Regions from separate parts of the Glutamicibacter sp. HZAU genome, predicted to be linked through region 3. Evidence: riboswitches for the same ligand, from Rfam matches in the RefSeq annotation. Region 3 holds a riboswitch; each other region holds the start of a gene.
The links. A riboswitch is a leader RNA that binds a small molecule or an ion and turns the genes downstream of it on or off. The one in region 3 is predicted to bind S-adenosylmethionine.
Positions count from the first base shown of each region.

Region 1: another riboswitch for S-adenosylmethionine. It lies ahead of EKH49_RS11205 (flavin reductase family protein); the one in region 3 lies ahead of EKH49_RS10080 (ABC transporter ATP-binding protein).
Region 2: another riboswitch for S-adenosylmethionine. It lies ahead of EKH49_RS14590 (hypothetical protein); the one in region 3 lies ahead of EKH49_RS10080 (ABC transporter ATP-binding protein).
Region 4: another riboswitch for S-adenosylmethionine. It lies ahead of EKH49_RS00780 (OsmC family protein); the one in region 3 lies ahead of EKH49_RS10080 (ABC transporter ATP-binding protein).

Region 1 is NZ_SCKZ01000006.1:304,726-310,008, reverse strand. Features, by position in the region: gene dnaB (replicative DNA helicase) at 1-946, opposite strand, end outside; gene EKH49_RS11205 (flavin reductase family protein) at 1,803-2,303, opposite strand; SAM riboswitch class IV at 2,398-2,515, opposite strand; gene EKH49_RS11200 (long-chain-fatty-acid--CoA ligase) at 2,892-4,499, shown strand; gene EKH49_RS11195 (PaaI family thioesterase) at 4,515-4,931, shown strand.
Region 2 is NZ_SCKZ01000010.1:23,309-28,591, forward strand. Features, by position in the region: gene EKH49_RS14575 (DEAD/DEAH box helicase) at 1-424, opposite strand, end outside; gene EKH49_RS14580 (LOG family protein) at 511-1,701, shown strand; gene EKH49_RS14585 (VIT1/CCC1 transporter family protein) at 1,767-2,870, opposite strand; gene EKH49_RS14590 (hypothetical protein) at 2,925-3,191, opposite strand; SAM riboswitch class IV at 3,207-3,320, opposite strand; gene EKH49_RS14595 (DinB family protein) at 3,388-3,975, opposite strand; gene EKH49_RS14600 (cupin domain-containing protein) at 4,107-4,673, shown strand; gene EKH49_RS14605 (hypothetical protein) at 4,809-5,225, shown strand.
Region 3 is NZ_SCKZ01000006.1:75,675-80,957, forward strand. Features, by position in the region: gene ggt (gamma-glutamyltransferase) at 1-157, shown strand, start outside; gene EKH49_RS10070 (LLM class flavin-dependent oxidoreductase) at 242-1,645, opposite strand; gene EKH49_RS10075 (acyl-CoA dehydrogenase family protein) at 1,704-3,035, opposite strand; SAM riboswitch class I at 3,051-3,142, opposite strand; SAM riboswitch class I at 3,410-3,512, shown strand; gene EKH49_RS10080 (ABC transporter ATP-binding protein) at 3,518-4,333, shown strand; gene EKH49_RS10085 (aliphatic sulfonate ABC transporter substrate-binding protein) at 4,418-5,283, shown strand, end outside.
Region 4 is NZ_SCKZ01000001.1:166,247-171,529, forward strand. Features, by position in the region: gene EKH49_RS00775 (DEAD/DEAH box helicase) at 1-2,762, opposite strand, end outside; SAM riboswitch class IV at 2,903-3,024, shown strand; gene EKH49_RS00780 (OsmC family protein) at 3,056-3,607, shown strand; gene EKH49_RS00785 (L-idonate 5-dehydrogenase) at 3,685-4,740, opposite strand; gene EKH49_RS00790 (SDR family oxidoreductase) at 4,730-5,283, opposite strand, start outside.

The DNA of each region.
Region 1 (5,283 bases), 230 kb from region 3:
GCCGGCGGCACTTGGCGCGGATTTCCATCATGGACATGTTCGGCGAATCGTCGATGAACAGCGGGGCTTCGTTGAGCCGGCCCATGGTCGTGGCGATCTTGGTCCACTGCGCATCTTCCACCGAGCCCTTGCGCAGGTCCTGCAGCTGGATAGACGCTTCGGCCGAGAGCAGGCGCATCGCAATTTCGTTGCGGCCCATTTCCAGGGAGAAGAACACGGTGGCCATGTTGTGCTTGATGGCAGCCGAACGGGCGAAGTCCAGCGCGAAGGTCGACTTGCCGACGGCGGGACGGGCAGCGATGATGATCATCTGGCCGCCCTTCAGGCCCTGGGTCAGCTCGTCGAATTCGTAGAAGCCGGTGGGCACGCCGGTGATGCCGTCGCCCGCGTTGGCCGCGTTCTCGATCTCGTCGACGGTGTCTTCGATGATGTCCGAGAGGCGCACGTAGTCCTCGCTGCTGCGGTTCTCGGCAACCTTGTACACCTCGGCCTGGGCTTCGTTGACGATTGCGTCGACCTCGCCATCCGGCGAGTAGCCCATCTGGACGATGCGCGTACCGGCGTCAACCAGCCGGCGCAGCACTGCGCGTTCGCGCACTATTTCTGCGTAGTACCCGGCATTCGCCGCAGTGGGAACCTGCTGGATGAGGTTGTGCAGGTAGGCAGCGCCACCCACGCGCGAGATTTCGCCGCGCTTGGTCAGCAAGTCGGCTACGGTGACCGCATCGGCTGGCTCGCCGCGGCCGTAGAGGTCAACGATTGCCTCGTAGATGGATTCGTGGGAGGGACGGTAGAAGTCGGTGCCGCGGATGGATTCAACGACGTCGGCAATCGCATCCTTGGAAAGCATCATGCCGCCGAGCACCGACATTTCGGCCTCGATATCCTGTGGCGGCTTGCGCCCTGCGTCGGATTCCCGTCCTTCGTAAACCGGCTCAGCACTCATTGCAGACACTTCCATCCCCTATTGACCCGCTGGGAAAATTCTCCTTGCCCTCATGGCAACGCTTCATCATGTCAGTCGATACGGACATTTAGCTGTAAAGCGCCTGTGGATATTTCTCTCCCGAAGCCAACACTAGGGCTGTTATTAACAGGCGTAAACCTCATTATCCACAGAATATGTGGATAACACACCGCTACCTGTGGACTCCCCTGTTCACAGTCTGGGGAGAACCCTGTGGATTACCCCACTCTACACACCGGTAACATCGATTGACTAGGCTGTTTGTATTTTCACACTTGTGGAAAGAAAGTTAATTCATTGAAGGTCACGTCAACCACATCGAAGTTATCAACACCCATAATCGCCCAGTTTCCGGGGTTTTCGCTCCTTTGTTCACATTTCCCCATACTTCATCCACAGTTTTGTGGATAACACTGTGGATACTGTTGATTTTGCAAAACCCTTAGTCACCACGGATTAATGTTCGCTATCAAGGCTCCGAGCCCGAAGTAGTTCACAACCGACAAGAATTTCACCGCTCAGGGCCGTGGATAACTTGATGTCGCCGAGGTGGCGTTGCGTGAATTTGAAGCCGTAACTGGGCTCTTGGCCCACTGCCACCGATTTACCTCGGCAATCAGCTGCAGTGGAAGTGCAATTACACGTCGAACTTGCCCGCAGTGCATGGGCTGCATGTAGTCCAGGGTTGCTGCCGGGGTGCCCGGAGATCAACAGGCATCGCGCCTAATTTTCCGATTGGCACAGGGATCAAGTGATTCCGCAGGCCTCGAAATCAAAAAAGCTTCGGCCAGATCGATATGTTGATCTGGCCGAAGCTTTGGAAGTTCAGAAGAGCTTAGACGAGCTCGGGAACCGGCAGTGAATGGAAGCGCGAATCGTGGAAGATCTGCGGCGAGTGCTTCGAGATGCGGTGCCCGTGGACTTCCATCAAGATCACCCAGTGATCCCCCGCTTCGACCTCGTTGTAAATCGAGGTTTCCAGCCACAGCGTGGAGTCGTTAATGAACAGTGCGCCCTGTTCCGAGGAATAGGTGTCGATCCCGCGGAATCGGTCGCCGTTCTTCGACGCGATCTGAGCGCATACTCCTTCATTGCGTTCGCTGAGCACCGAAACGCCGATGCGGCCAGCGTTGCGCAGCTTTGGCCACGTATTCGAGGATTTCTGCACGGCGAACATCACCAGTGCTGGCTCGAGGGAAACACCCACGGTAAATGACGAAGCCACAATGCCGGTTTTCTCGCCATCCAGTTCTGCACAGAGGGCGGCTACGCCTGACGGATGCTGAGCGAAAACCTTGCGCAGGGTCAACGGGTCAAGTTCAAGATTCAATGACATGGCTCGATTCCTTCGGGTCTTGCCCACCGCGCAATAATCCGCACGCCGGAGCTTCTTGATTCTCGAAGCCGCCAGCGTTGGAGTTCCGCGCCGTGTGCGGTACTTGTTCCAGCACGTTTTTGCGTGGAACCGAATCCTCACCTGGAGCACCCCACTACCGTTGAGAGGGTTGCCGATCAGCAAGCCAGGGCTTATAGCTGATGCTCTTGATTCTGTTTAAAACGATATGGCTCATGTCGAACACGCGTCAAACATTTTGCTTCGCAAATCGCAATATTCAACGAAACGTTCGATCCAATGCCTTGAAATGAACCTTTTAGCAGTCTTTTATTCGCCACATCCACCTTGCCCGAGACCTTCGACGCAACTTTCATTACGGACCTTCTCCGGTCACGTTGCAGCGGAAGACCCGGCTCTACCCGTGGAACCGGAGGCCTGTCGCGAATTCACTACCGCTCACCGAAATGAAACTTGGTTTCTCCGCATGACGCTGAGGTTCATGACACTATTGATCATGGAGTGCGTTGAGTCACACTCCTGCTTATTGTTCTCCGTAACCATCGCTGACGATTGAGGAATAGCCACACCATGGTAGAGATTCAGGCAAACCATTCAGAACTGACCCCGCTGCGTTTCCTTGAGCGCACAACCGAGGCCTATCCGAAGAAGACCGCCGTCATCCATGGAACTCGCAGCTACACCTACGCGGAACTCGAAGCACGCGTGCACCGCTTTGCCCAGGCGCTGAAGGCGCGTATTGAGCCGGGCGACCGCGTGGCCGTGCTGGCACCGAATACTCCCGAAATGCTCATGGCGCATTACGCCGTGCCGCTGGCTGGCGGCGTCCTCATTGCCCTGAATACCCGCCTTTCGGACCACGAGCTGCAGTACATCATTGATCATTCGGCTGCCAAGCTGATGCTTGCCGACACCGAGCTGCTGGAGAATACGAAGACCCTGCGCCGGGAGAACCCGACGCTGGAGGCGCTCATCGAAATCACCGATGACCAGTACTCCGGACCGCGTCCCGAAGTGCAAGTGGACGCCACCTTGGACGAGCTGCTGGCGGAAGCCTCGGATGAGAAGCTTCCCTATGCCATAGCCGACGAGCGGGCGCCGATCACCCTCAACTACACGTCGGGCACCACCGGCAAGCCGAAGGGCGTGCTCTACTCGCACCGCGGCAGCTACCTGAATTCCTTGGGCGAAGCACACCACCAGGGCTTCACCGCCAAGACCCGCTACCTGTGGACCCTGCCGATGTTCCACTGCAATGGATGGTGCACTCCCTGGGCCGTCACCGCAGCAGGAGGAACCCACCTGTGCCTGCGCGGCGTGCGCGAGGATGCCGTCTGGGACGCCATCGAGAATCTGGGGACCACGCACCTGTGCGGCGCCCCGACCGTTTGCTCCATCATCGCCGACTCCACCCGCGCCCACCAGCTTGATGCGCCATTGCGGATCACCACCGCTGGCGCTCCGCCATCCCCGGCCATCATCTCCAAGCTGCAGAATCTGGGCATCGAAGTAGTCCACGTGTACGGCCTGACCGAAGTCTATGGGCCGTACACGGTGTGCGAATACCAGGATGAGTGGGATGAGCTCGATGGGCCGGCCCGGGCAGCGAAGCTCGCCCGCCAGGGCGTTGGCATGATCACCGCCGAGTCCGCGCGCATTGTCGACGAGAACATGGACGATGTCCCGGCGGACGGGCAGACCATGGGCGAAATCGTGCTGCGCGGCAATAACGTCATGATCGGCTACTACCGCGACGAAGCCGCCACCGCCCAAGCTTTCCATGGCGGCTGGTTCCACACCGGCGACCTCGGCGTCATGCACCCGGACGGCTACATCCAGGTGCGCGACCGGGCCAAGGACATCATCATTTCCGGCGGCGAGAACATCTCCACCATCGAGGTGGAACAGGCCCTCGCATCGCACCCAGAAGTGCTGGACCTTGCAGTCATCGGCGTCGCCGACGAGAAATGGGGCGAGCGCCCGGTGGCTTATGTCATCCGCGCCAGCGGATCCACCCTGGATGCCGAAACCCTGATTGGCTTCGCCCGCGAAAAGCTCGCCGGATTCAAGGTGCCGCGCACCATCGTCTTCCCGCAGGATCTGCCGCGCACTTCCACTGGTAAGGTGCAGAAGAATGTTCTGCGCGCCCAGGCGCTCGAAGACAGCACGACGAAATAGCCCGAGGATCACTAATTGGATAAGCCAGCACCACGGATTCCCGACAAGACCAGCCGATTCAGCGCAAGCATCGGATTGGAATTCGATGAAATCACTGCCACTGAAGTACGTGCCCACGCGCAATTGGACGAGAACCACCACACTCCGTGGGGCGTGGTCCATGGCGGCGTGTACGCCTCGATGATCGAGAGCGCAGGGTCGGTCGGCGCCAGCTATGCGGTGGCAGAACGCGGGCAATTCGCCGTCGGCGTGCACAACGCGACCGACTTCCTGCGCCCATCCACCGGGGCTCGGGTCCAGGTGGTCGCCACTGCGCTGTTCCAAGGTCGCACCCAGCAGCTCTGGGAGGTCATCATCACCGATGAAGCCACCGGCAAGCAGCTCTCCCGTGGCCAACTGCGAACCCAGAATGTGGACTTGCCCAAGGAATGACGTCAAGCAGAAGATTCATAAGATGCGCATCATGGCCAGCACAGTGAGCGTGCATTTCATGTAGTGCGCCCGTAATCCACAGATGCAGTACTGTCAAAGGCGGGAAGAAGGTGCGCAATTGAAGGTCTCCGCAAATATACTCGTCGGCAAATGTCCGCTATGGACTTGGGTAATGATGGGATTGGCGCTTGCTTCTGCCCTGGCCCTCATTGACTGGGCAGACACGGGGACGGCAAAACCACTCTGGATGTTCCTCCTGCCCACTGCCTTTGGCTTATTGGGAGGCATCGTGGCTGCGTTGAAGAAGAGCTTTGGATGGGCGCTCATCTCGCTGGCTTTCGGCCTGCTGGTT
Region 2 (5,283 bases), on a different contig from region 3:
GCTGCGAACCGAGCAGCCCGTCGGCCGGGCCCGGCTCGGACTCCTCGAACCATGAATCGATTTGCTTTGACCACACGGTGTCCGGCTTCTCTTCATGGACCGGCAGCGGGCGAGGCTGGGAGGCGATCTTATTGGAGGTAATGGCCAAAGCCGCGATATGAGAGCAGATGCCTGGCGCGTCGCAGGTGCACTCGCAGGATTCGATCTTCCACTCGCCACCCTCCAAGTGGACCTGGATCATTGGAGAGAATTCTTCGCCGGAATCGGTGACTGTGCCCTCGATCTGCCCGGTGTTCTCATCGAATTCCACGTCAACCACGGAATTTGCTTCTGCGGCCAGGTTCTTTCCATAGAAGAAAGGAACGTTGCCCAGAAAAGCCAGTAAATGGCGGGCGTCAATGGTTGGTGGAACAGATTCAGTCATCCTCTCATCGTTTCACGTTCCGGGCCGTCGCGAAAGTTGAAGGGCCCTTCTGTGAATAATCACTATCCATGACGTAGCGTTGACGCATGTCCCACGTGTGGCCCTATCTTCCAGCCCGAGCAGTGAACATCACCTCGCTCGTCGAATTCGACCGTCTTGCCGCCGAGGCGCTGGTTTCCCACCATGCCCACGGAAAAGGCTGGCGCGTGCACCGCGTGGATCTGCGCGAGCGGGATACCGTGCTGAAATCGCTGGATCTTTCCGAAGCGCTGTTCATCGATTGCCAGTTTTCCGCCCAAGGCCAGCAGATCGTGCAGGCGACGGGCGGGCTGTGCATGAGCTCGGGGGCGCAGCTGCCGTTCGAGACCGGCGCCCGCGGCTTGTACACGGCAGAAGAGCTGTACTCGGGGATCTGGACGCAGACCTACCAGCAGGTGCCCGATGCCAAAATATACGCGTACTCCCAGCAGCATGCGGCGGCGAATGCCGACAGCGATCACAGTGCGCTGGCCAGGACCCTGCACGATCACCACATTGGCCAGGCGCTGGTCTCGGAGGTGTATGAGGGTACGTTCAAGGACACCCCGATCATCGGGGTGATGGGCGGGCATGCGATGAACCGGGGCACCACGCAGTACGCGCAGGCCTTGGAGCTCGGGCGCATGATTACCCGGGCCGGCTACGCGGTGGCCACCGGGGGAGGGCCAGGAGCCATGGAAGCGGCCAATGCCGGTGCATGGCTGGCCGACTACGGGGCAGACGACATAGCGGCGGCCATGCAGATGCTCGCCGAAGCGCCAGATGCGATCCACCAGCGCACCGGCTGGGCGAGAACCGCCCTGATGGTGAAGGAGCGTTTCCCCAGCCATCGGCAGTCGCTGGGCGTGCCGACCTGGTTTTACGGCCATGAGCCGCCGAACCTGTTTGCCACCCGGATCGCCAAGTTCTTCACCAATTCCATTCGCGAGGCGATCCTGCTGGAGCAGTCCAACGGCGGGCTGGTCGTGCTGCCCGGCGCTGCCGGCACGGTCCAGGAAATCTTCCAGGATGCCTGCGAGAACTACTACGCCACCGGTGCCCGCGTGGTGCCGATGGTGCTGGTCGGCCGCGACTACTGGAGCCGGGATCTGCCCGCGTGGCCGCTGCTCCAGGCACTGGCCAAGGAACGCGTGATGGAGCAGAAGATCGCCCTGGTGGACACCGCCGAGGAAGCGCTGGCGTTCATCCAGTCCATGGAAACCCTGCGCCGTCGGACCCGGCCGGCAAAGGACATCTAGTCCGGGGCATCGAAAATGCCGGGACAGCCGAAGCTGTCCCGGCATTTTCGATGCCAAGCGGAGTATTAGCTGACGCTGACGTCGAAGATCAGGCCCAGGCAGTAGGTGACGGCCGCCGCGCCCCAGCCGATGGCCAGCTGGCGCAAGCCGCGCTTGAATGGGGAGGCTCCGGAGAGCAGGCCCACGATGCCGCCGGTGATCATCAGGGCGATGCCCACCAGCACCACCGACACGATGATCGCGGCCAGCCCGGAGAGGCCGAAGATGTATGGCAGGATCGGCACCACCGCGCCGGAAGCGAAGAGCAGGAATGAGGTGGTGGCCGCCCCGGTGGCCGAGCCCAGCTCCTGGTGCTCCTTCTCGAGCTCCTCGCTGCGGCCTTCCGGGTTCAGCGAGAAATCAGGGTTGCAGTCGCAGGTGAACAGGCCCATGCGTTCGGCGGCCCGGTGCTCGGCGTCTTCGTCGCTCATGCCGCGGGCCTTGTAGATCAGCACCAGCTCGTTGGCGTCCAGATCCAGGTTCGGGGCTGCGGTCAGCGTGACCTGGGTGGGCCGCGAGGCGGTCAGCAGCTCGCGCTGGGAACGCACCGAAACGTATTCGCCGGCCGCCATGGACAGCGCTCCGGCCAGCAAGCCGGCAATGCCGGAGAACAGCACGAAGGCCGAAGAAACGCCGGTGGCGCCGATGCCCATGATCAATGCCAGGTTGGATACCAGCCCGTCGTTGGCGCCGAAGACCGCGGCGCGGAAGTTGCCCGACAGCCGTGCGCGTCCTGCCGTGGCCAGGGCCCGGACGACTTCCTCGTGGACCTGCTCGTCGGCAGCCATCTGAGCCGTGGCGTCCTTGTCATTGCGGTAGGGGGAGCTGCTCTCGGAGCGCTGGGCCATGGCCAGCACGAACACCGACCCGAAGTGCAGGGCGAGGAAGCGCAGCATGGTGCGGCGCAGCGAGGGGCGGACTTCCTTGGCATGCTCGCCGAGCAGCGTGCGCCAGTGGGATTCATGGCGTGCTTCGGCTTCGGCCAGGCCCAGCAGGATTTGCCGTTCCTGCCCGGTCTTCTTTTCCGCCAGGGCCCGGTAGATGGCGCCCTCGGCGACTTCATCGGCGAGATACTTGCGCCATCGCTGGATCTGCGCTTTGGTCGGTTCGGCGGTTGGGTGCTGTGGCATCTCGAAAAGGCTCTCCTGGAACGTGGAGTTTCCCATGGAAACCCGTGGATCGGCTCAGCTTTCCACTTTAGCCAGCGCCCCTGGACTTGGGAATTTGGCAAGGCTAAATGCATGGCGCCTGCCTGCCGGATTCCCTGCTTCCGGCACCACCAGCAGCAATTCGGAGGTGTCCGGGTCGAAGGCCGGACGGCGGGAGCAGCGGGCGATGAGGTGTTCGAGCCTGAGCGGGTCCGCAACGTAGCGGGTGCACCAGCGGCCCTCGGCGGTGAACTGCACGTGGCCGGTCTGGCGGTCGATGATGGGAAGAATCGGGATGGCCATGGATATCAACTCTCTGGCGAGCTCTTGCCCGTGCACCAATTGATGCGCGGACCGCTTCCTCATCCGAACCACCCATGAACTTGGGGTTGGTGCGCGGCCAGTCGGAGCTTGGCGCCGCGTCTCGTGAAGCAACAATTCTGAGCGTACCGCCGCATGCGGCGCCAGATGAAGCCGTACTGCGTAATATGACTTCCGGTCAGCTCTCCGGGGCCAGGGAATCGGCCAGCCGCTGCAGCTTCTGGCGGTGCTCTGCCCACTGCGCCGCGGTGTAGCCGGGCAGCAAATCCAGCGTCGCGGTCCAGCCGGCGCGGCCGTCGAGCTGCTCGCGGATGATATCCAGCTGCCCTGCATGCCGGGAGGTCTCGGCCAAGGCATGGATGAGCAGATGATCCAAGGTGGTATGCCCCGCCGGCCCCCACCACGGGACGTGCACTGCAGAATCCAGGGACAAGGCGGCGATGCCCTCGTCCGCGAAGGCGATGGCCTTGCGGTACAGGCCGATCAGCTGCTTCCCGTCCATCTTGGCGGGCGGAAGGAAATCAGCGTCGGGATCATGCGGGGAGATGAACTCGCGGACATAGGGGTCGTTGGCCTCGCGCTGCAGGCAGGTGCCGAAATACTCGTATTCGTTGATCACCAGATGGTGCAGCACGCCCAGGATGTGGGTGCCGGTAGGGGTGAGCGGGGTGCGGGCCAGCTGCTCGGCCAGGCCCTCGGCCTTGAAGATCGCATTCTCGCGCGCCTCGTTCAGGTACCCGCAGAGCTTGTCCTTGGTGCTGTCCATGGACAGAGTCTAGTGACCGCGGCCGGCGCGCGGTAGGGGACACCGCGTGTTTACCATTGGTAAACTTGCCCCGCAGGCGGTGAAGCCGCCGCGGATGCCGCTGCCGGACACGACGTTGATGGAGCCAAACGATGAAAACCTTGCCAGTTGAACCAACCGGTGCTGCGATCAACATCGGTGCGCGGCTGCGCGGGGTGCGGCAGACCCAGCGCATGACCATTGACCAGGTCGCAGAGCTCTCCGGGCTGACCAAGGGCTTTCTCTCGCGTGTGGAACGCGACCTGACCAGCCCCTCGGTGGCGACGCTGCTGCGCCTGTGCGAGGTGCTGGGCATCGAGGTCGGCACGCTTTTCGAAGTCCCGGAAACGAAACTGGTGCGCCTGGACCAGGCTCCGCGGGTTTCACTGGGCGGCGACGGGATCACCGAGCAGCTGGTGACCCCGCGCAGCGAAAAGCGGCTGCAGATGATCCGCGCCGAGATTGCGCCGAGGGGCACCGGCGAAGCGGAACTGTATTCGATGGATTGCGAGCTGGAAGTGCTGCACGTGATCGCCGGAGAATTCATCCTGATCCTGCCCGACCAGCGGTTGGAGCTTCAGGCGGGCGACACCGTAACCTTCCCGGGGCGCGAGCCGCATAGCTGGGAGAACCCTTCCGATGAGCCGGCCGTGGTGACCTGGACGCTGATCCTCTCCTGAGCCCAACCCCTGCGCCCGCTGCGGCGGCACGCTCGGCGCGATGCGGCTGCGTGTTCGCTGGCGGAGCGGGCGACCGCGTATTCTAGGAACGATGCGTTGTTCCGGGCGCTCGGAACAATTGGCGATGGGAGAGGCGTGAAGACAGGCGAACCAACCGCGACGCAGGACCAGCTGCGCAGCATCAGCTGGTGGGCTTCGGTGCTTTTCGGCGTTCTTGTCGGCACCACCTTGACCTGGATCCGCACCCAGCGCAATTTCTTCTTCCTCGGCGCCGTGATTCTCGCGGTTGTCATCGTGACCATCGGCGTGCGGACAATTCGCCGGCGTGCCCGTTTCCCGCAGATGGCGCAGGCGCGCACCTCCTGGACCTATGCGCTGTGGACCGCCATCCTGCTCATCCTGGCCGGCCCGATCCAGCTGGTATACGTGGCCGATGACCTTTCCGAGTTGACCATCAAGTCATTGGTGATGTCCGCGGGCTTCGCCCTGGGCATCCATGAGGTCGATCGGGCGCTGGTGAATGCCAGCAAGAAGGGCTCCTCGGCGGCCTGAGCTCCCGGTTTGGATGAAATGGCCTGAAATGTAGTCAAAACATCCAATACGTTGTGGC
Region 3 (5,283 bases):
CCACAAGCTCACGCCGGCTGGCGATTCCTTCACCCCGCAGGCTGAAATCGGCGCCGTCGAAGCCGTGGAGATCGCGGCCGATGGCACGCTCACGGCAGCGGCCGAGCCCACCAGGCGCGGCGGCGGTTCGGCCATGGTGCTGGAGCCGATCAAGTAGGCACGCAGTGAAAACGGCGGCCTGCGGCAACATTCTTGCGAAGTTGCCGCAGGCCGCCGCCGATTGCGCTATCTAGCCGGATGCTCAGGCCTGCGCGGCCATCCGGTTGACGATCTTGTACTTGGCTGCACGGTGGGTGTCCTTCACCCGGTCGCCGGCGCCGAACAGCTTGTTGCGCAACGTGCCCTCGGTGTACTCGGTCTTGTAGACCCCGCGGGCCTGCAGCTCGGGAACCACGTACTCGACGATGTCCTCGAAGGTGCCAGGGGTGACAGCATAGGCGAGGTTGAAGCCGTCCACGTCGGTGTATTCCACCCAGTCGATGAGCTTCTCGGCAACCTCGGCACCCGAGCCGACGGAGACCGGGCCGAAGCCGCCCACGCCGATCCATTCGGCCAGCTGGCGGATGGTCCATGGCTTTCCGGTATCGCCGCTGGCCTTCTTAAAGGTTTCCACCGAGGACTGGATGGCGTTGGACTTCACGTCATCGCCAATGACATCGTCCGGTCCGTAGACAGACATGTCGATGCCGGTCCAGCCCGACAGCAGCGCCAGCGAGCCCTCGGTATCCACGTAGGAACGGTAGTCCTCGAACTTCGCCTGGGCCAGTTCCGAGGTTTCGGCGGTGATGATGGTCTGCATGGCGAAGACCTTGATGTCGTAGCGGCCGCGGCCAGCCGCTTCAGCGGCATCGCGGATCTTGGTGACAGCTTCCTTGAGCAGTTCGCGGGTTGGGCAGGTGACGAAGATGGCTTCGGCGTTCGACGCGGCGAATTCGGTGCCGCGCTTGGAGGCGCCGGCCTGGTAGATCACCGGGGTGCGCTGCTTCGACGGCTCGGTGATGGCGATGCCCGGGACCTTGAAGTACTTGCCTTCGTGCTCAATCGGGTGCACCTTGGCCGGATCGGTGTAGATGCCGGTTTCCTTGTTGTTCTGCACCGCGTCGTCTTCCCACGAGCCTTCGAGCAGCTTGTAGACCACTTCGAGGTACTCATCGGCGTGGTTGTAGCGCTCGTCGTGCTCCATCTGGTCTTCCTGGCCCATATTGCGGGCAGCCGATGGCAGGTACCCGGTGACCACGTTCCAGCCGACGCGGCCGTTGGTCAGGTGGTCCAGGGTGGCCAGGCGGCGGGCGAAGGCGTACGGGTGCTCATAGGCGGTACCCGCGGTGACGCCGAAGCCGAGGTTCTCGGTCACGGCGGCCATGGCCGAGACCAGCATCATCGGGTCGTTGACCGGCGCCTGGGCGCCGGAGGTCAGCGGGGTGATGTTGTTGCCCTTGTACACGTCGTAGGTGCCCAGCACATCGGCGAGGAACAGGCCGTCGAACTTGCCCTTCTCCAGCACCTTGGCCAGGTGCGTCCAGTAGCCCAGGGTGTTGTAGGTCGAGGCCTTGTCCTCCGGGTGGCGCCACAGGCCTGGCGACTGGTGCACCACGCAGTTCATGTCGAATGCGTTGAATAGGATCTCGCGCTTGTTCTCGCTCATGCCTTTGCCCCCATTAGGTCGATATTCATGGAAAGTTCCTGGTTTGCGTCGCGGGCTCTCAGGCCCGCTGGGTCGAATCTTCGCCGGTGACGGACAGCCGCTGCGGCTGGACGCCGTTGATCTCGTAGTCCCCGACGATGCGCGCCTTGTAGATCGCCGGGTTGTGCGTGGCGATGGTGCGCGCATTGCGCCAGTGCCGGTCAAGGTTGCAGCCGCTTCTCGTGGACGAGGCCCCCAGCCCGTCGAAGAGCTTGCTCGTTACGCCGATGGCCAGCGGCTGCACCACGGTTTGCGCACGGTTGGCTGCCAGCTCGCAGACCGCGTAGCGTTCCTCGTCGTTCAGTCCCGGATCGCCCAGGGCCGCTTCGACTTCGAGTACCGCGCCGATCACCACCGAGTCGGCGGCGAAGGATTCCGCGGACACCTCCCCCACCAGCTGCAGGACCTGGGGTTCCTGGTATACCGGCACCCCGGTTCCGGTGGTGAAGATGCGGGTGCGTGCCTGCACCGCGCTGCGCAGGTCGTTCAGCGCGGCGCGGGCGATGCCTGCCTGCACGGACATGAGCACCAGCTGGAAGATCGCCGCTTCGGAGTCATTGCGCTGCTGCGGCATGAAGCAGTCCACCGGGACCTGATGGAATTCGGTGGTGCCGGTTCCGGTCAGGCCCTGGCCGAATCCGTCCCAGTCATCGAGGATCTTGACGCCGCTGCGCTGGGTGGACACCACCGCGATCTGGCGTCCGGCAAGCTCAGGGTGGGCCACCGCAACAGTGGTCCAGTCGGCAAAGATGGTGCCGGTGCAGTAGTACTTCTCGCCGTCGACTACCCAGCGCCCGTCCACGAAGCTGGCCTTCGTATTCAAGGTGCCCAGGGCGTTGCCGCCGCGCTCGGTGTAGGCGTTGCCGACAATCTGCCCGGCGGCGATGCGGGCCACCCACTTCTTGCGCAGCGCCTCGTCTTCCAGTGCCAGCACATTCTCGACAAAAGCGATATGCGCGCGCCACAGCTGGCCTACATGGGAGTCGGCCTCGGAGAGCTCGATGAGCAGGCGGAAGACATCCACCAGCCGCGCACCGTAGCCGCCGTCGGCCACGGGAAGGCGCAGCGCGCCGAAGCGCTCGCGGTTCAGCAGGCCTACCTGCTCGAAGGGAAGCACGCGGTTCAGGTCGCGGTCCTTGGCGGTCGCGGCGATCTGGGCGAAGACCGGGCGGAAGATTTCGGCCAGCCGGTCGTACTGCTCATCCGCACCGGGACCGGGAGTGATCTTCAGCAGCTGCCGCGTGGGCAGCTGCTCCTCGAACTCGTCCAGTTCCAGAGCGCTGGCTTGCGAAGGATCACTGAGCTGGTTGAAGTCCAGCCCTGGGGCATTCGGTGATTCGCCAATAGGCATCAGGGTTCTCAATTCTTTCCATCGGTCCTGGCAGTAGCACCGTCCCGCTCTTCGGGTGGTTGCTGCGGCGTCGTGGAGCCAGATCTCTCAGCCGCTCTGGATGGGTCGTGATTCATTTGTAACGGTAATAATCCGGCGCTTCCAAGCCGCGAAGTCATATTTCGCCTCAGATTTGGAAGGGCCTATGCTCAAATCCCACAGCCTAATCCCCGTCCCATCGAAGATGAGTTGCAAGGATTGGCATGCTGTCGATCAAACCGGTCCTAGGTAAAATAAATAACGAAATTTCTGGGCAATGTGACGCAGGTGTCGAAGATTTTTTCATGTTACGCAAGATTTGCGTCCAAATCGTTCGACTCGCTGTAATAGAGGGGTAACCATCCCGAGCGGCCGAGAGATCTGGCTCTTTGACGCCGCAGCAACCACCTTCGGAGCTCTGGCTCCGCAGGCCGGTGCTACCGCCAGGACCGATGGAGATTGATATGGCTCTTACCATTGCAGCGCCCGAGGCAACTTCAACCACCTCAACCGCACTGGACGTCCAATTCAGCAACGTGTCGCGGACCTTCACCACAAAGAAGGAAAGCCGCACCGTGCTGGCCGACATCAACTTGCACATTCCAGCCGGCCAAGTCCTCGCGATCCTAGGCGCCAGCGGCTGCGGAAAATCCACGCTGCTGCGTTCGGTCTCCGGGTTGGACCACCCCTCCACCGGTGACATCCGCACAGGCACCCACGAGGTCAACGGCATCAACGAGCTATGCGCCGTTGCTTTCCAGGAACCACGGCTGCTGCCGTGGCGATCGGTGCGCGAGAACATTGCGCTGGGTCTGGCCCCAGGAACCGAGAAGGCCTCTGGCGACGCGCTGATTGATGAGCTGATCGAGCTGACCGGGCTGAGCCATGCAGCCAGCCTGCGCCCGCGGGAGATTTCCGGCGGCATGGCCCAGCGTGTTTCGCTGGCTCGCGCGCTGGCCCGCCGCCCGGGCGTATTGCTTCTCGATGAGCCCTTCGGCGCACTCGATGCCCTGACCCGCCTGAAGATGCAGGATTTGCTGCTCTCAATTCACGCATCATTCCCCACCACGGTACTCATGGTGACCCATGACGTGGACGAGGCTTTGACCTTGGCTGACCGCGTTATCGTCTTGGGACGCAGCACCGGGAACGGCGCGGCTGGTGTCATCGAAGACCTAGCGATCTCCGCCGGGCAACCGCGCCGGCACACGGACGAGAAGTTCGTTGCCGATCGCCTGCACCTGCTGCGCCTGCTCGGCGTCGACCCAACCAACCATTAATCCAGGGAACGCATTGGATCCTCGGCGATCCTTGCTCTTTGCCCTATCGTCCATCCGCTTGCACGCATAATTCTAGGATTCTCCATGCTCTTGAACCGCTTCTCCCGCCGCACCGCTCTGTCCGCCGCCGCTTTGCTCATGGGCGCAGTTGCCCTGACCGGCTGCGCTGGCGAAAACGCTACTGCCGACTCCGGTGATCAGACCTTGTCCATCGACTTTGCCACGTACAACCCGCTGAGCCTGGTGCTCAAGGAAAAGGGGTGGCTGGATGCGGCCGCCAAGGAACAGGGCGTTGACGTCGAGTGGATCCAGTCCGCAGGTTCCAACAAGGCCAATGAGGCGCTTCGCGCCGGTGCGATTGACGTCGGTTCCACCGCCGGTTCCGCAGCGTTGCTGAACCGTTCCAACGGTGCACCAATCAAGACCGTCGCCCTGTACTCCCAGCCGGAATGGGCAGCCCTGGTAGTGGACAAGGATTCAAAGATCGAATCCGTTGAAGACCTGGCAGGGAAGACCGTGGCCGCCACCAAGGGCACCGATCCATACTTCTTCCTGCTCCAGGCTCTGGACACCGCGGGACTGAGCGAAGACGACATCAAGCTGCAGAACCTGCAGCATGCCGATGGCCGCACCGCACTGGTCAACGGTTCGGTCGATGCCTGGAGCGGACTGGATCCAATCATGGCAGCCGCCGAAGAAGACGGCGCGCAGCTGGTTTACCGGAACCTGGACTTCAACACCTACGGTGCGCTGAACGCTCGCGAAGACTTCATCAAGCAGAGCCCCGAACTGGCCCAGCTCGTGGTCGACGCCTATGAGAAGGCTCGCGGCTGGGCGGCCGAAAACCCTGGGGAAACCGCTGAGATCCTGGCCGACGTTGCAGGGCTCGAACCAGAAGTTGCCAAGACCGTGATCGAGGAACGCTCCAATCTGGACGTTCCGGCGGTTCC
Region 4 (5,283 bases), on a different contig from region 3:
ATCTTGTGTCCTTCGGAAACCGCATCCCCCATGAGCTCGCGCAGCATTTCCAGCTTCGCGCTGGGCGCATTGCCTTCGCCTACCAGCGAGGGATCCAAAGCCAGCTGGCGCAGCAAGGTCAGCGACTGGAGAATCTGGAACCGATTCGAATCAACATCGCCAACCAGGCCCAGCACTTCTTGCCGCACGCGCTGGAAGCGGCGGTCATAGGCTTTCCGGTGCCCTGGCTCCAGCTCGACTTCCAGGACCTGTTCGGTCTTTGCCGGCAGCTCGGGAACGACCTGTTCCTTAGTGCGGCGCAGCACGAACGGTCGCAGACGGTTCTTCAAGCGTTCCATCCGTTCCTGGTCCCCGTCGGCGATTGGCTTCTGGTAGTTGTCCTTGAAGGACTTCGCACCACCCAGCAGGCCAGGTGCGGCCAGCGAGACCAACGCCCACAGTTCCATGAGGTTGTTCTCCATGGGCGTGCCCGTGACCACGAATTTGCACGGCACCGGCAGCTGCCGGGCCTGCTTGTAGCCCTTGGACGCGTGGTTCTTCAGCTGCTGGGCCTCGTCCATGATCATCACGTTGAAACCGGCAGCCTCGAAATCCTCATAGGCCAAGCGGAAGATCGTATAGCTGGTCACCACCAGCTGCGCATCACCGATCTGCGCAGCCAAATCCTGCCCGCTCTTCTTTGCCGTAGAGGTAATGCCAGTGACGCTCATCTGCGGGGCAAAACGCTGAGCCTCATTGATCCAGTTGCCCACCACCGAAGTAGGGGCAAGCACCAGGAACTTCTGGCTGGGATCTTCAACGCGTGCCTGCTCCAGGCAGGCCAGCAGCTGGACGGTTTTGCCCAGACCCATGTCGTCGGCGAGGACTCCGCCCAGGCCGTGGGTGCGCAAGAAGTCCAGCCAGGACAGGCCGTGGCTCTGGTAGGGGCGCAACTGCGCATTGAAGGTATCCGAGAGCTCAACAGGCTTCATCTCTTCGCCGCTTTGCAATGCCTTCATGGTCTGCAGCCACTGGTTGTGCTGGGCTTCGATAATTCCCAGATCCACCAGTTCCTGCCACCAGTCGATGCTCAACTTGTGGATGCGAATCGTATCGCCCTGCACCGTGCCCAGCTCCCCTGCTTCGGTGATCAGCTGGCGCAGCTGGGCAAAGTCCGCACCATCAATCGGGATCACCGTCAGGTCATCGAGGATGAGGTATTCATCTTGCTTGGTCAGTGCTTCGAGCAGCAGCGCGAACGGCACCTTGATCTCGCCGAGTAGCACTTCCACTGACAGGTCGAACCAGTCCCCCGTGCTTTCACCCGCTTCGACGCTGACAGTCGCGGGGGCATCGCTGATCCGATATTTCGGCAGCCGATTCTGCTCCTCGATAATGACATCGGGATGCTCTTCCAGCAGCGGCAGTGCGTGGACCAGGAAGTCGATGGATTCAGAGGTGCTGAATTCCTTCGGAGGGAAAATCCCTGATGAGGTCAGCTGCCCCAGCGAACCCAGCTCGCCGAGCTTGTCCTGCACCGAAGCGGCAATTTCCCGTTCCACTGCCTGCTGGCGAGGCCCCTTGGTGGAGTACTCCCAGGAATAGCGCACGGTCAGCGGGGTTTGGATGCTCTCCAAGGACAGCTTGAGGCTGGGGCGCGCGGGAACCGGGATGCGGTAGCTTCCATCTTCGCTCTTCAGCGGCGCCATTAAGCGCAGCCGGTCCAGGTGCTGCCGCTCGAATAGCTCGATGGCTCCATCCGGGATGATGTGCGCACCGGATTCGATGAATGCCGCCAGTTCCTTTCTGACCGGTTCTGCGAACTGCGCGAAGCCGAGTTCCTTCGCTTTGGGCAACGGGCTGGAGGCGTAGGCCAGCAGGGTCGGCGGCGTGCCGATCGGCAGGAGGTGGTGGTGCTCTTCGTGCGGGCCGCGCAGCTTGCCTTCCATGCGCAGGCCCTGCTCAGTGCGGCGCACATCCACGTGGGCCATGGCTGGTTGCGCACTGAATTCCACCGGGAGCTTGGCAGCGGAACCGCCGTTGACGATCTGCACTCCGGCGTCGCGCAGGGCCTCGAAGGCATCCAGCAGGTCCTGGCCAGGCAGATCCATCAGCGAGATCCAGTCCTTGGGATCCCACGAATGCCGGTAGGTGTTCTGTTCCACGCGTTCACGCAGCCGGTCCAGTTCAACGACCGCTCGGCGCTGCTTCTTGGAGAAGCGCTCATCGAAGGCGACGTTGCGCCAGCTGACTCCAGTCTGGACCCAGGGGCTCTTGGTGCCCCGGCGGGCCGGCCGCGCCTGCAAGGTCAGCGCGTCCTCGCCTCCGTAACGGGGTTCGCTGACCACTTTCAGGATCAATCCCAGCGGTTCCTCGTCAATCAGTTGCTCATCTGGAATTGCTGGAAGCAGACGGTCAAGGGTCCGTTCCCACTGCGGCTTGCTGTTGCGTTTCCATGCGAAAGGGTCCACCCCGGAGTCGGAGACGAAGAAGCCCTGGTCCTCTTCGGTGGTGACCTCAATGAGCAAGGCGGCGACATCCTCGCAGGATTGAACGCCCGGATGCTTGCTGCAGAAGCTGGTGAAGCTGATATTGCCGCGGTTGATTTGCAGCTCGGCCATCACCGATTCGCGCAGCACCATTGCCGAAATGCGGGTATATCCCGGCTTCATGTCCCGGTGGACGATCTCCACTTTTCCGGAATCGCAGAGGAACTGGCCCAGGTTGTATTCGGATTCGGTCACCAAGGTCTGGGCCGCAGAAAGTGTCAGCTGGAATTCCATACTCGCCGTTCATTGTTCGTGCAGTGGGTGCCCGAGAGCTCGATTCCATCTTAGCGAGCAGCCAGACAAGTTGCCCGATGACGAAAAGTTACCCCTGCCCTTTACGCGCTGGCACCGCAGCCGATAGAAAAGAACCACAGAATCACGAGTTCCGCTCTTTGAGCCCTGGCTGAGTGGACGGCAACCCTCCTGCGTCATTGTGCGGGGTGCCCCAGGTGAAGATTCGACGCATCTTGAACGCCAAGGTGCGTAAGCGATGGCGCCCCTTGCGCCAGAAAGGGGATTAATTCCTCATGTCTAATGCAGCATCTACCCTGACCGTATCCGAAGACCGCGCACAGCGCCTGCAGGAAGCAGGCAAGGGCTGGGGCGAACGCATCTCGGCGGCCCCGCAAAGCGCCAAATTGACCTTTACCGTTCAGGGCGAGGGTTTCGATTCGGTAGCCAGCAACATTGTCTCCGGGAAGCACACTTTCCAGGTCGACGAGCCAGCTGCCCTGGGTGGCAACGACGTGGCCGCCAGCCCGGTGGAATATGCGCTCGGCGCGCTGATCTCCTGCCAGGTTGTGGTCTACCGCTTGTATGCCCAAAACCTTGGCATCCAGGTGGACGACGTGAAGATCCAGGCCAATGGCCACCTCGATGTCCGTGGCCTCCTCGGCATTGACAAGTCCATCCGCCCGGGCTTCTCGTCGGTGGAACTGGACATCCAGATCGCCGGCCCGGAATCGGCCGAACGCTATGAAGAACTGCGCCAGGCAGTGGATGCCCACTGCCCGGTACTGGATCTGTTCGCCAACCCGGTACCGGTGCGTACCGCGGTGAGCATTGCAGCGGCCAATTAACGTCCGCTAAACCAAACAAGTAGCCGCCGCGGGCCCTGGCTTCGGGGCTGCGGCGGCGCACTTGCGGTAAAGGCGGGCTACTTCCCGAGGAAGTTCAGCAAGACCTTGCCGGACTTCGAAGAATTCTTGGCTGTTTCAAAGGCTTCGAGGCCCTCGGCCACCGGGAATTCGTGGGTTACCGCCGCGGAAATCTGCAATGAGCCATCGGCCAGGGCAGCAAGCACTTGGTCGATTTCGCCGTTGAAGCGGAAAGACCCGGCAAGTTCCAGCTCGCGGGTAATCGCCAGGGAAATCAGTGCAGGTTGCTCTCCCGAAGGCAGCAACCCGACCATGACCACGCGCCCGCCGCGCACAGCACCGCGCACCGCCGAGGCCAATCCGCGGTAATTGCCGCTGGCCTCGATCACCACATCGGCGTTCACCTTGGCAATCGCCTCCTGGTCATCGGCACGCAAGGTGGATGTGGCACCCAGTTCCTTGGCAATTTCCAGCGGCTTATCGTGCATGTCCACCGCGATGATTTCCTCGGCTCCGGCACGCTTGAGCACGGCCACGGCCAGCGCTCCGATCGGGCCAGCGCCAATGACCAACGCCTTCTTGGCGGCAACCTCGCCGGCTCGCGATACCGCGTGCCAGGCCACTGCGGCTGGCTCGGCCAGCGCAGCGTCGCGCAGCGACAGTCCGGCAGGCAGTTCGCGAAGCATCCGGGAGGGCAGATTCACCTCGCGCGCAAAGGCGCCCTCGGTATGCGGGTAGCGGGCAGCCGAGCCCAGGTAGGTGCATCCCGGTGAAAGGTTCGGGCAGGCCTCCGGATAAGGTTCCCCGGTCTCCCCTGGTGTTGCAGGGTGCACCGCAACTTTGGTTCCGGCTGGCGGACCGCTGCCGTCGGCGGCAGCCTGGATGACGGTGCCGACGATCTCGTGCCCCAGAACCATCGGGGCCTTGAGGATGGATTCCCCAGCGGCTCCGTGGCTCCAGTAGTGCAGGTCCGATCCGCAGATGCCTCCGTAGGCGATGGCTACGCGTGCCTCATTTGCTGCCGGTGCTGGCAGCTCGATCTGCTCGATGCGCAGGTCCCCGGCCGCGTGCGCCACGACGGCCAAGGTCCTGTTGGACAGGGCGCTAGACGACAACGCTCATGCCTCCGTCGATGAAAATGGTTTGCCCGTTCACGTAGTTCGATCCACCCGAGGCCAACCACACTGCTGGGCCCGCTAGGTCCTCGACGGTTCCCCAACGGCCAGCCGGGGTGCGGCCCAGGATCCAGGAGTTGAATTTCTCGTCATCCACCAGATTCTGCGTCATTTCGGTGTGGATATAGCCCGGTGCGATGCCGTTGATCTGAAGTCCTGCTCCGGCCCATTCTGCGGTCATGGCGCGGGTGAGATTGCGCAGTCCGCCCTTGGCCGCGGTGTAGCCGGAGATGGTGGGTCGGGCCAGGTCGGTTTGCACCGAACAGATGTTGATGATCTTGCCTTCGCCGCGTTCTACCATGCCACGTGCGACTTCTCGGCCTACTAAGAAGGCGCTGGTGAGGTTGGTATCGATCACGCGCTGCCAGTCGGCGACTTCCAGTTCCAGCATGGGCACGCGGTGCTGGATGCCTGCGTTGTTCACCAGGATGCGGATGGGGCCGATGGTCTTTTCGATGGCGGCGATATTCTCGCGCACAGTGG